DNA from 3 places in the Kitasatospora sp. NPDC023118 genome. Region 3 is predicted to be linked to each of the others. Evidence: predicted binding sites of a transcription regulator. Region 3 holds the regulator's gene; each other region holds the start of a gene.
The links. Region 3 encodes HrcA, which represses chaperone genes, less so after heat shock. Its sites were predicted from a motif close to TTNGCACTCNGNNNNNCNGAGTGCNAA; they were not measured.
Positions count from the first base shown of each region.

Region 1: groL (chaperonin GroEL) is a predicted target of HrcA. The motif match lies at 2,702-2,728, and genes of this name have one in related genera.
Region 2: groES (co-chaperone GroES) is a predicted target of HrcA. The motif match lies at 2,096-2,122, and genes of this name have one in related genera.

Region 1 covers NZ_JBVHHW010000005.1:7,969-12,326, reverse strand. Annotated here, with positions in the region: gene ACZ3UD_RS08100 (HD domain-containing protein) at 1-457, shown strand, start outside; gene ACZ3UD_RS08095 (hypothetical protein) at 454-810, opposite strand; gene groL (chaperonin GroEL) at 923-2,545, opposite strand; gene ACZ3UD_RS08085 (cold-shock protein) at 2,882-3,085, opposite strand; gene ACZ3UD_RS08080 (MoaD/ThiS family protein) at 3,637-3,915, opposite strand; gene thrC (threonine synthase) at 3,943-4,358, opposite strand, start outside.
Region 2 covers NZ_JBVHHW010000002.1:141,358-145,715, reverse strand. Annotated here, with positions in the region: gene ACZ3UD_RS03030 (polysaccharide deacetylase family protein) at 1-778, shown strand, start outside; gene ACZ3UD_RS03025 (THUMP-like domain-containing protein) at 787-1,983, opposite strand; gene groES (co-chaperone GroES) at 2,264-2,569, shown strand; gene groL (chaperonin GroEL) at 2,686-4,317, shown strand.
Region 3 covers NZ_JBVHHW010000023.1:3,726-8,083, forward strand. Annotated here, with positions in the region: gene ACZ3UD_RS26610 (16S rRNA (uracil(1498)-N(3))-methyltransferase) at 1-523, opposite strand, end outside; gene dnaJ (molecular chaperone DnaJ) at 625-1,764, opposite strand; gene hrcA (heat-inducible transcriptional repressor HrcA) at 1,838-2,872, opposite strand; gene htpX (zinc metalloprotease HtpX) at 3,145-4,065, shown strand; gene pspAB (PspA-associated protein PspAB) at 4,089-4,358, shown strand, end outside.

The DNA of each region.
Region 1 (4,358 bases), on a different contig from region 3:
GCACGCCGCCGACCCGGACGCCGTCCGGCTCGCCGCCTGGTTCCACGACGCCGTCTACCGGCCCGACCGCACCGAGAACGAGGAGCGCAGCGCCGCCCTGGCCGTCCGCGCGCTGACCGCCGCCGGCCTGCCCGCCGGGCAGGTCGCCGAGGTCGAGCGGCTCGTCCTGCTCACCGTCACCCACGACCCCGCCCCGGGCGACCGCGACGGCGAGGTGCTCTGCGACGCGGACCTCGCCGTCCTCGGCGGCTCCCCCGGGGCGTACGCGGCGTACGCGGCCGCCGTCCGGGAGGAGTACGCCTTCGTCCCGGAGCCGGACTTCCGCGCGGGCCGGGCCGCCGTGCTGCGCCAACTCCTCGCGCTCCCGGCGCTCTACCGCACCCCCACCGCCCGCGAGCGCTTCACCGCGACCGCCCGCACCAACCTGACGGCCGAGCTCAAGGGGCTCGAAAACTAGACCAGCTTGCCCACCGGCGCCACCACCGCGCCCCGCTTGCCGCACACCCAGTGCGGCTCCGGCCCCAACTCCGGCTCCACGCCGAGCGCGTGCGGGTCCCCGTCGGCCGCGCAGTCGGTGCACAGCGGCCACCGCCCGTACGCCTCCAGCAGCGCGTCCTGGACGTCCTGGGCAACCAGCCCGAGCACGTACTCGGTGCCGTCCGGCCACTGCTCCAACCACCAGCGGCGGTGCGTGACGGCCTGCTCCACCAGCGAGACGACGGCGGCGTCCGCCACGTCGCGCGCGGTGAGGTCGGCCAGGATCAGTGCCCGCGCGTTGTGCAGGGCGGTCTCGATGTCGTCGGAAGCCATCCGTCCATCCTCCCCCGAAACTCCCACTGCCCGAAACGCCGCGTGGGCGGCCCCCCGAAGGGAGCCGCCCACGCGGACGGGGAATCAACCGATCCGATCGAAGCGATCAGGATCAGAAGTCCATGTCACCGCCCGGCATGCCGCCGCCGGCGGCCGCGGCGGCCTTCTCCGGCTTGTCGGCGATGACGGCCTCGGTGGTGAGGAACAGCGCCGCGATGGAGGCGGCGTTCTGCAGCGCGGAGCGGGTGACCTTGGCCGGGTCGATGATGCCCGCGGCGACCAGGTCGACGTACTCGTTGGTGGCGGCGTTCAGGCCGTGACCGGCGGGGAGGTTGCGCACCTTCTCCACCACGACGCCACCCTCCAGGCCGGCGTTGGTCGCGATCTGCTTGATCGGGGCCTCCAGCGCGACCTTGACGATGTTGGCACCGGTGGCCTCGTCGCCGTCCAGCTCCAGCTTGTCGAAGGCGACACCGGCCTGCAGCAGGGCGACGCCACCACCGGCGACGATGCCCTCCTCGACGGCGGCCTTGGCGTTGCGGACGGCGTCCTCGATGCGGTGCTTGCGCTCCTTGAGCTCCACCTCGGTGGCCGCGCCGGCCTTGATGACGGCCACGCCGCCGGCCAGCTTGGCGAGGCGCTCCTGGAGCTTCTCGCGGTCGTAGTCCGAGTCGCTGTTCTCGATCTCGGCGCGGATCTGGTTCACGCGACCGGCGACCTGCTCGCTGTCGCCGCCACCGTCGACGATGGTGGTCTCGTCCTTGGTGATGACCACCTTGCGGGCGGTGCCCAGCAGGTCGATACCGGCGTTCTCCAGCTTGAGGCCGACCTCCTCGGAGATCACGGTGCCGCCGGTGAGGATGGCGATGTCGCCGAGCATGGCCTTGCGGCGGTCGCCGAAGCCCGGGGCCTTGACGGCGACGGACTTGAAGGTGCCGCGGATCTTGTTCACGACCAGGGTCGACAGGGCCTCGCCCTCGACGTCCTCGGCGATGATGACGAGCGGCTTGCCGCTCTGCATGACCTTCTCCAGCAGCGGGAGCAGGTCCTTGACCGAGCCGATCTTGGAGTTGGCGATGAGGATGTACGGGTCCTCGAAGGTCGCCTCCATGCGCTCCAGGTCGGTGGCGAAGTAGGCGGAGATGTAGCCCTTGTCGAAGCGCATGCCCTCGGTGAGCTCGAGCTCCAGGCCGAAGGTGTTGCTCTCCTCGACGGTGATGACGCCTTCCTTGCCGACCTTGTCCATGGCCTCGGCGATGAGCTCGCCGATCTGGGTGTCAGCGGCGGAGATGGAGGCGGTGGAGGCGATCTGCTCCTTGGTCTCCACGTCCTTGGCCTGGGCCAGCAGCTGGTCCGAGACGGCGGCGACGGCCTTCTCGATGCCGCGCTTCAGGGCCATCGGGTTGGCGCCGGCGGCGACGTTGCGCAGACCCTCGCGGACCAGGGCCTGGGCCAGCACGGTGGCGGTGGTGGTGCCGTCACCCGCGACGTCGTCGGTCTTCTTGGCGACCTCCTTGACGAGCTCGGCGCCGATCTTCTCGTACGGGTCCTCGAGCTCGATCTCCTTGGCGATGGAGACACCGTCGTTGGTGATCGTGGGGGCGCCCCACTTCTTCTCCAGCACGACGTTGCGACCCTTGGGGCCGAGCGTGACCTTCACTGCGTCGGCGAGCTGGTTCATGCCACGCTCAAGGCCGCGGCGAGCTTCCTCATCAAAGGCGATGATCTTGGCCATCTGAAGTGGTCCTCCGGGACACGGTCGACTGCTCGGACCAAGGGGTGCCCGCGACGGACGGCCCTGGTGTGCGGGGGTCCATTCCCCTACCGCTCCCGGGGGCCTCACCGACCCGGTCCGCTGTCACTCTCACGCTGTGAGTGCTAACGCCAATGATTAGCACTCCGGGTGGTCGAGTGCAAGCCCAATCGGCAACCCGCGAGCCGCCGTCGAGCCCCGTCCGCGCTCGCGGACGGGGACGCGAACGGGCCCGCACGACGCGTGTCGTGCGGGCCCGTCGAGAAGCAGGAGGTCCACCAGCGGTGGGCCGTGCCGAGCTCCTGGAGTCGGAAGGGGTCAGACCGCCGCGCGAACCATGTCCGCCTGCGGGCCCTTCTGTCCCTGAGAGATCTCGAACTCGACCCGCTGGCCCTCCTCGAGGGTGCGGTAGCCGTCCATCTGGATCGCGCTGTAGTGGACGAAGACGTCCGCACCACCGTCGACCGCGATGAAGCCGTAGCCCTTCTCCGCGTTGAACCACTTGACGGTGCCCTGAGCCATTCCGAACTCCCCTAGTGCTGTGCTGGCCCTTCACGTGCCCGCAGGTCGCGGGCCCGGGTCTGGTTGAAGGCCGGCCCGGGGAACCCCCCCTGAGCGCAGCCGTGCACGCCGCAATCCTCCGCACAGAAAGCCGAACGGCTTCCGATGGGCGGTCGATTACGCCGACCGCCGCTGAATGTATCCGGATCGACGCCCTCTGCAACAGGGCCAGCCGCCAGGAATTCCATGGGCCCGTCGAGAGACAAGGCCGAACAAACCGGGATGAAATCGGCATTTCATGCCGGACATAGCGGACGAATTACCCAAACCCCCGCAGGAATTCTGACATCTGCCTGACATGTTTCACGGCCCGGGACGCGAGCCGGTCTCAGCGTCCGGACGACCTCCGGCCAAGCACTGCGCGAGTCGGAAGGGGAGCCCCGTTCCCAGCAGAGCCACACTCTACTCCGACTTGACCCGGAAATATTCCCGCCGAAATGCCAGCGACCGCCCGCACATACGGAGAGTCGAATTCCGTACGTACGGGCGGCCGGGAAGCGGGATGCGACGGCTCAGCAGCCGCCGGCCACCGCCGGAATGATCGAGACGTTCGCGCCGTCCTTGATCTCGGTCGCCAGGCCCTCGGCGAACCGCACGTCGTCGTCGTTCACGTACACGTTGACGAAGCGGCGCAGCTTTCCGGTGTCGTCCAGGATCCGGGCGGAGATGCCCGCGTGGTTCTGCTCCAGGTCGGCGATGACCTCGGCCAAGCTGGCCCCCTCGGCGGTCACCTCGGCCGCGCCGCCGGTGTAGGCGCGCAGGATGGTGGGGATGCGGACTTTGGCGCTCATGGCTCTCCTAGCGGGGGTGGGGGTGGTTCAGACGGACGCGAGACCGGCGGAGCGGAAGGACTCCAGCGTCGGGCGGATGACGGCGGTCATCCCGGCGTCGGAGACGGCGTCCAGCGTCTTCAGGCCGTCGCCGGTGTTGATCGCGACGGTCTCCTTGGCCGGGTCCAGCTGACCGGTCTCGACCAGCTTCTTCAGCACGCCGACGGTCACCCCGCCCGCGGTCTCCGCGAAGATCCCCTCGGTCCGGGCCAGCAGCCGGATCGCCGCCACGACCTCTTCGTCCGTGACGTCCTCGACCGCCCCGCCGGTCCGGCGGGCGATGTCCAGCACGTACGGGCCGTCCGCCGGGTTGCCGATCGCCAGCGACTTGGCGATGGTGTCCGGCTTGACCGGCTTGATCACGTCCCGGCCCGCCTTGAACGCGGCCGACACCGGCGAGCAGC
Region 2 (4,358 bases), on a different contig from region 3:
CGCGCCCCAGCCGTCCGGCGGCGCCGCGCCGACGGCCGCGGCCACCACCCCCGGCGCGGCCCCGGCCGAGGGCGACGCCGCGGCCTGGGCGAAGTGGAACCTCAAGCCGCTCGCCCCGGCCCCCGCGCCGCCCACGGACAAGCCGATCAAGCTCGAACGCACCGGCACCGTACCGGTGTTCAGCGATGTGAAGACGAGCGACAAGGTCGTCTTCATCACCATCGACGACGGCGCCGAGAAGGACCCGAAGTTCGTCGAAATGCTGACCGACCTCAAGGTGCCGATCACGATGTTCCTGACCAAGGACATCGTCAAGGACGACTACGGCTACTTCAAGCCGCTCCAGGCGCTCGGCAACCATATCCAGAACCACACCGTCACCCACCCGGTGATGAGCAAGCTCTCGGCGGAGAAACAGAAGTCCGAGATCTGCGACGACCAGGCCGCGCTCACCCAGCAGTACGGCACCGCCCCGCTGCTGTTCCGCCCGCCGTTCGGCGACGGCGCCAACACCCCGATGCTCAACACCTCGGTGCAGCAGTGCGGCCCGCGCGCGATCGTGCTCTGGCGCGAGTCGATGCAGATCCACGACATGCAGTACCAGGCCGCCGACAAGAAGCTGAAGCCCGGCGACATCATCCTGGCGCACTTCCGCGGCCCCAAGGAGCTCAAGGGCGCCACGATGACCCAGATGTTCGGCGAGCTGCTGGCCCGGATCCAGGAGCAGGGCTTCTCGGTGGCCAGGCTGGACGACTACATCCAGCCGCCCGCCTCCTAGGACGTCCCTCAGGGCGCCTGGACGGGCCGGCCCAGCATCATCAGCGGGCCGTGGTCGGTGCGGCTGAGGATCACCGTGACGGTGTTCGGCCCGGAGGGCTTGAGCTGACGGCGCAACTCCTCCGGGGTGATCGCCATCCCGCGCTTCTTGATCACCACCGTGCCGACCTGGCGCTCGCGCAGCAGCGCCTTCAGCTTCTTGATGTGGAACGGCAGCACGTCGGTGAGCTCGAAGGCGTGCGCGTACGGGGTGGCGACCAGCTCGTCCGAGGTCAGGTAGGCGATCTTCGGGTCGATCAGCCGGCCGCCGACCTGCTCGGCCACCTCGGCCACCAGGTGCGCCCGGATCACCGCGCCGTCCGGCTCGTACAGGTACCGCCCGACCGGGCCGGCCGGCGGGTCGGGCAGGTCGCCGCCGGTCAGGCTGGCGCCCTGCGGCAACAGGGTGGCGCGGTGCGGGCGGGCGGACTCGGTGCCGAACCAGAGCACCGCCTCCTTGACGTCCCCGTGGTCGGAGACCCACTCCGCCTCGGCGTCCGCCGGGACGGCCTCGTGCGGGATGCCCGGCGCCACCTTCAGCGCGCCGATCGGGGTCCGCCGTCCGGCCTCGATCGCCCAGGACAGCGGCGGGGCGTACGCCTCGGGGTCGAACACCCGGCCGCGCGAGGTGCGGCGGGCCGGGTCGGTGAACACCGCGTCGTAGCCGGTGACGTCCACCTCGGCGACGTCCGCGCAGCGCACCTCGACCAGCTCGGACAGGCCCAGCGCGGCGGCGTTGGCCGCGGTCGCGGCGCAGGCCGCCGGGTCCTTGTCGACGGCCAGCACCTCGATCCCGGCCCGGGCCAGCGCCAGCACGTCCCCGCCGATGCCGCAGCACAGGTCGGCGAGCCGCCGCACCCCCAACCCGGCGAACCGGCGCGCCCGCCACTCGGCCACGCTGCGCCGGGTGGACTGCTCGACCCCGTTGGGCGTGAAGTACATCAGGTCCGCGTCCGCCCCGAACTTCGCCCGCGCCCGCTGCCGCAACCGCGCCTGCCCGAACGCCGCCGACACCAGCTCCGCCGGATGCTCCCGCCGCAGCCGGGTGGCGAGCGCCAACTCCTCCTCGGGCGTGAACTCGCGCAACTCGGCGAGCAGGGCCTGACCCTCGGGGGTCAGCAGGGGCTGGAGGTTCTCGGTGTCCACGGGGCCATTCTGACCGGTCAGAGGACGTGGGAGGAGGTCGCCCGGCCGCAGCCGGGCGGGAGTGACCCAAGGGCGGATCAGGCACACACGAGTGCGACCACTCATCCGCAGCGCGAGACTCCCGGGCGCGCCGTTGGCACTCTGGTTGACTGAGTGCTAACACGGCCCTATGGTCGTCCTTGGCACTCCCCACTGGGGGAGTGCTAACGCGAAGACGCGTGTCTGACCCCCGCGACGGCAGGCTCGCAGGTTCGCCCCTACCCGTTAGAAAACCCCGTAATCTCCGAAGGGGAGCTCGGACGTGACCACCAGCAGCAAGGTTGCCATCAAGCCGCTTGAGGACCGCATTGTGGTCCAGCCGCTCGACGCCGAGACCACCACGGCCTCCGGCCTGGTTATCCCGGACACCGCCAAGGAGAAGCCCCAGGAGGGCGTCGTCCTGGCCGTCGGCCCGGGCCGCTTTGAGGACGGCCAGCGTCTGCCGCTCGACGTCGCCGTCGGTGACATCGTCCTGTACTCGAAGTACGGCGGCACCGAGGTGAAGTACCAGGGCGAGGAGTACCTGGTGCTCTCCGCCCGCGACGTTCTCGCGATCATCGAGAAGTAAGACGTCCCGACCCGCCCCGGATCCGTGTCCCAAGTGACAGGGGCCCGGGGCGTGGTTGTTGGTTCACGTAGTTCGGCGGCCGCTGGGCCGGCCGCAGCCCCGAGGGAATAGGGAACATGGCGAAGATCCTGCAGTTCGACGAGGACGCCCGCCGCTCGCTGGAGCGCGGTGTCAACAAGCTGGCCGACACCGTCAAGGTGACCATCGGCCCCAAGGGCCGCAACGTCGTCATCGACAAGAAGTTCGGCGCTCCGACCATCACCAACGACGGTGTCACCATCGCCCGCGAGGTCGAGCTGGACGACCCGTACGAGAACCTTGGCGCGCAGCTCGTCAAGGAGGTCGCCACCAAGACCAACGACGTCGCGGGTGACGGCACCACCACCGCCACCGTGCTGGCCCAGGCCCTGGTCAACGAGGGTCTGCGCAACGTCGCCGCCGGTGCCGGCCCGGCCGCCCTGAAGAAGGGCATCGACAAGGCCGTCGCCGCCGTCTCCGAGCACCTGCTGTCGGTGGCCCGCGAGATCGAGGGCAAGGACGACGTCGCCGCCGTCGCGTCCCTCTCCGCCCAGGACACCCAGGTCGGCGAGCTGATCGCCGAGGCGATCGACAAGGTCGGCAAGGACGGTGTCATCACCGTCGAGGAGTCGAACACCTTCGGCGTGGAGCTGGACTTCACCGAGGGCATGCAGTTCGACAAGGGCTACCTGTCGCCGTACTTCGTGACCGACGCGGAGCGGCAGGAGGCGGTCCTGGAGGACCCGTACATCCTGATCAACCAGGGCAAGATCTCCTCCATCCAGGAGCTGCTGCCGCTGCTGGAGAAGATCCTGCAGGGCGGTGCCTCCAAGCCGCTGCTGATCATCGCCGAGGACGTCGACGGCGAGGCGCTGTCGACCCTGGTCGTGAACAAGATCCGCGGCACCTTCAACGCCGTCGCCGTGAAGGCCCCGGGCTTCGGCGACCGCCGCAAGGCGATCCTCGGCGACCTGGCCGTCCTGACCGGTGGCCAGGTCATCTCCGAGGAGGTCGGCCTCAAGCTCGACCAGGTCGGCCTGGACGTGCTGGGCACCGCCCGCCGCGTGACCATCACCAAGGACGAGACCACGATCGTCGACGGTGCCGGTGACGCCGAGGCCGTGGCCGGCCGCGTCGCCCAGATCAAGGGCGAGATCGCCGCGACCGACTCCGACTGGGACCGCGAGAAGCTGCAGGAGCGCCTGGCCAAGCTGGCCGGCGGCGTCTGCGTCATCAAGGTCGGCGCCGCCACCGAGGTGGAGCTGAAGGAGCGCAAGCACCGCCTGGAGGACGCCATCTCGGCGACCCGCGCCGCGGTCGAGGAGGGCATCGTCGCCGGTGGTGGCGCCTCCCTGGTCCACGCCGCCAAGGTGCTGAACGACGGCCTGGGCCTGTCGGGCGACGAGGCCACCGGTGTCGCCGTGGTCCGCAAGGCGCTGCACGAGCCGCTGCGCTGGATCGCCCAGAACGCCGGCCTGGAGGGCTACGTCATCACCTCCAAGGTCTCCGAGCTGGAGATCGGCCAGGGCTACAACGCCGCCACCGGCGAGTACGGCGACCTGGTGAAGGCCGGCGTCATCGACCCGGTCAAGGTCACCCGCTCCGCGCTGGAGAACGCCGCCTCGATCGCCTCCCTGCTCCTCACCACCGAGACCCTCGTGGTGGAGAAGAAGGAGGAGGAGGCCGAGAACGGTCACGGCCACTCGCACGGCCACGGCCACTCGCACTGAGGCTCCGACGCCTGACCGGAGGCCCGGTCCGCTCCCTCGGG
Region 3 (4,358 bases):
CGGCGGCGAAGGAGGCCCGCGCCAGCAGCGGGGCCAGCTGCCTGGTGGTCATCGGCTCGCGTACCTCGGGGAAGCGCAGCCGGCGGGACTGCTTGCCCGCCTCCCGGGCGGTGGCCCGCCACTTGGCGAGCGCCTTGGCTCCGCGCTCGCCCTTCCACTGGGTGATGCAGCGCGAGGCCGCCCAGGGGACCACCACGTCCACGCCGACCTCGGTCATGGTCTCCACGGCCAGCTCGCCGCGGTCGCCCTTGGGCAGCGCCTGGACGACGACGATCCGCGGCGCCGGCTCCGGCTCCCGGCGCACGGCGGCCACCGTGACGTCGATCGCGTCCTTGCCGAACACCTCGGCGACCACCCCGTCCACCCCGAGCCCCAGCCCGTCCGCCAGGGTCACCGCCTCACCGGCCGCCAGCCGCTTCACCGCGGCCGCGTGCCGCCCCTCCGCCCCGTCCAGGCGCACCAGCGCCCCGGGCGCGGCGGCGGCGATCCGCTCGGTCTCGACGACGAAGACGGGGGCGGTCATGGGGTGGTCCTCCGGAGGGTGGGCGGAACGGGAACGCGAAGGGGGTGCCGGGTCAGGACCTGTCTCTCGGGACCTGAACCCGGCACCCCCTCCCGGACGGCTTACCGGCCGTTGAAGGCGTCCTTCAGACGCGAGAACAGGCCCTGCTGGCCCGGCGCGAACTGGCCGGACGGGCGCTCCTCGCCGCGCAGTATGGCGAGCCGGCGCAGCAGTTCCTCCTGCTCGGCGTCGAGCTTGGTGGGCGTCTGAACCTCGACGTGCACTATCAGGTCGCCCCGGCCGCCCCCGCGCAGGTGGGTGATGCCCCGGCCGTGCAGCGGGATCGACTGGCCGGACTGGGTGCCGGGCCGGATGTCGACCTCCTCCAGCCCGTCTAGGGTCTGCAGCGGCACCTGGGTGCCGAGCGCGGCGGCCGTCATCGGGATGGTGACGGTGCAGTGCAGGTCGTCCCCGCGCCGCTGGAAGACGCTGTGGGTGGTCTCGGCGATCTCGACGTACAGGTCGCCGGCCGGGCCGCCGCCGGGGCCGACCTCGCCCTCGCCGGCCAGCTGGATCCGGGTGCCGTTGTCGACACCGGCCGGGATCTTGACGGTCAGGGTGCGGCGGGCGCGGACCCGGCCGTCGCCGGCGCACTCGGGGCACGGGGTCGGCACGACGGTGCCGAAGCCCTGGCACTGCGGGCAGGGGCGGGAGGTCATGACCTGCCCCAGGAAGGAGCGGGTGACCTGGGAGACCTCGCCCTTGCCGCGGCACATGTCGCAGGTCTGCGCGGAGGTGCCGGGGGCCGCGCCCTCGCCGTTGCAGGTGGTGCAGGTGACGGCGGTGTCGACCTGGAGTTCCTTGGTGGCGCCGAAGGCGGCCTCCTCCAGGGTGATCTCCAGCCGGATCATGGCGTCCTGGCCGCGGCGGGTGCGCGAGCGCGGGCCGCGCTGGCCGGCCGCGGCGCCGAAGAAGGCGTCCATGATGTCGGAGAAGCCGAAGCCCGCCGCGCCGGCGCCGAAGCCGCCCGCGCCCCCGCCGCCCGGTGAGAGCGGGTCACCGCCGAGGTCGTAGACCTGGCGCTTCTGCGGATCGGAGAGCACCTCGTAAGCGGCGTTGATCTCCTTGAACCGCTCCTGCGTCTTCGGGTCCGGGTTGACGTCCGGGTGCAGTTCGCGTGCCAGGCGCCGGAACGCCTTCTTGATCTCGTCCTGCCCCGCATCCCGTCGGACGCCGAGTACCGCGTAGTAGTCCGTGGCCACCAAATGCTCCGCTTGTTCCGCCTGTAGTAGTGCGACTGGACACCGCCGTTAGACATCTAACAGCGGTTGCTTGCTACGACTCGGCCAGGATCTGCCCCACGTACCGTGCCACCGCCCGCACCGCCCCCATTGTGCCCGGGTAGTCCATCCGGGTCGGACCGATCACACCGAGTTTGGCCACGCTCTCGTCGCCCGAACCGTAGCCGACCGACACCACCGAGGTGGAATTCAGCCCTTCGTACGCAATCTCCCGCCCGATCCGGACCGTCATTCCGGCGTCCCCGGTCTCACCCAGGAGGCGGAGCAGGACGACCTGCTCCTCCAGGGCCTCCAGGACCGGCTGGATGGTGAGCGGGAAGTCGTGGCCGAAACGCGTCAGGTTGGCCGTGCCGGCCAGCATGATCCGCTCCACGTTCTGCTCGGCCAGCGCCTCGAACAGGGTCGCCAGGACCGTACTGACGGTCGGCCGGTCGATCTGCTCGAACGTGGCCGGCAGCTCCTCCAGCAGCGCCGGGACGTCCGGCAGCCGCTGGCCGGCGGCCCGGACGTTGATCCGCGCCCGCAGGTCCGCCAGGACCGTCTCGCCGACCGTGCCCGGGCAGTCGACCATCCGCTGCTCGACCCGGCCGGTGTTGGTGATCAGGACCAGCATCACCTTCGCCGGGGCCAGCGCCACCAGCTCGATGTGCCGGACGGTGGAGCGGGTCAGCGAGGGGTACTGCACCACGGCGACCTGCCGGGTCAGCTGGGCGAGCAGCCGCACCGTGCGGGCGACCACGTCGTCCAGGTCGACGGCGCCGTCCAGGAAGTGCCGGATCGCCCGGCGCTCCGGGGCGCTCATCGGCTTGACCTCGGCGAGCTTGTCGACGAACAGCCGGTAGCCCTTGTCGGTGGGGATGCGCCCGGCGCTGGTGTGCGGCTGGTGGATGTAGCCCTCCTCCTCCAGCGCCGCCATGTCGTTGCGCACGGTCGCCGGGGAGACTCCGAGGTTGTGCCGCTCCACGAGGGCCTTGGAGCCGACCGGCTCCTCGGTGCCCACGTAGTCCTGGACGATGGCACGCAGAACGGCGAGCTTGCGGTCGTCCAGTTGGCGGACCTCACCGGCCATGGGCACGCACCTCCGTCTTCGCACGTTGTCCGTCTGTGATGCTGCGGGCCGCTCCGGGAGGACCCCGACCCTGGCACTCTGCGCACACGAGTGCCAAAACCGTATCTGCCAGTGTAAGGCCCGGGTCCTGTCCCAGGAACGGCCCGGCCGGAGTGATCCTGCCCGCAGTCCCAGGGCACGGCCCCTTCCGCCGCAACTCGCGGCGCGGGGGTGGTGCCCTGGGGCCGTCCGGGTGGCAGCATCGAAAGCGACGGCGAACGGAGGAGCAAGAGATGTCGAGCTCGGGCCAGCACACCCGTTTCGCGCCCGACCGCGGCCTGACCAGCCGCATGGTCGCGACGATGTTCGTGATCGGGCTGCTGTACGTCGGTTTCACGGGCCTGCTGATCGCGCTGCTGCGCGGGGCCTGGCCGCTGATCGTGCTGATCTCCGGCGGGCTGTTCGTGGCCCAGTTCTGGTTCAGCGACAAGATCACCGAACGGGCGATGGGCGCCCGCCAGGTGACCGAGGAGCAGTACCCCCAGCTGCACGGCACCATCGACCGGCTCTGTGCCCTGGCCGACATGCCCAAGCCCCGCGTGGCGGTCGCCGACAACGACATGCCGAACGCCTTCGCCACCGGCCGCAACCCGCAGAACGCCGTGGTCTGCGTCACCACCGGCCTGCTGCGCCGGCTCGAACCCGAGGAGCTGGAAGGCGTCCTGGCGCACGAGCTGTCGCACGTCGCCCACCGGGACGTCGCGGTGATGACCATCGCCGGCTTCCTCGGCGTGCTCGCCGGGGCGATGACCCGGGTCGCCATGTACGGCGGGTTTATGGGCGGCGGGCGCAACAACAACGACCAGAACGCGGCCATCGCGGCGCTGATCATCCCCCTGGTGTCGATGGTCGTCTACGCGATCAGCTTCCTGCTCACCCGGCTGCTCTCCCGCTACCGCGAGCTGGCCGCCGACCGGGCCGCCGCGCAGCTCACCGGCCGGCCCAGCGCCCTGGCCTCGGCCCTGACCAAGGTGACCGGGCAGATCGCGGCCATCCCCACCGAGGACCTGCGCAAGTCGCAGCCGTACAACGCCTTCTACTTCGCCCCCGCGCTCAGCGCCCGGGAGACCGCCTCCCAGCTGCTCTCCACCCACCCGACGCTGGAGAAGCGGCTGGCGCAGCTGGCGAAGATCTCCGAGCAGCTCGGCCGCTGATTCCCGTTGAGGAAAGGACCACCGTGGGATTCCTGGACGCCCTGTTCGGCCGCAGCAAGCCCGTCAAGCCCGACCTCGACCAGCTGTTCGGCGTGCCGTCCGCCGCGCTCACCCTGGAGGCCGGGGCCGGGTTCCTCCCCACCGGGCTCGGCTCGGTCTGCTTCGCGGCCGTCGAGGGCGCGGCCTTCGTCCAGGTCGAGCAGCAGGTCCGGGCGCTGCTGGACGCCGACACCGAGCGCGGCGGCGTACCGGTGGAGGCCTCCAAGGACGGCTACGGCTACTCCTGGCTGCTC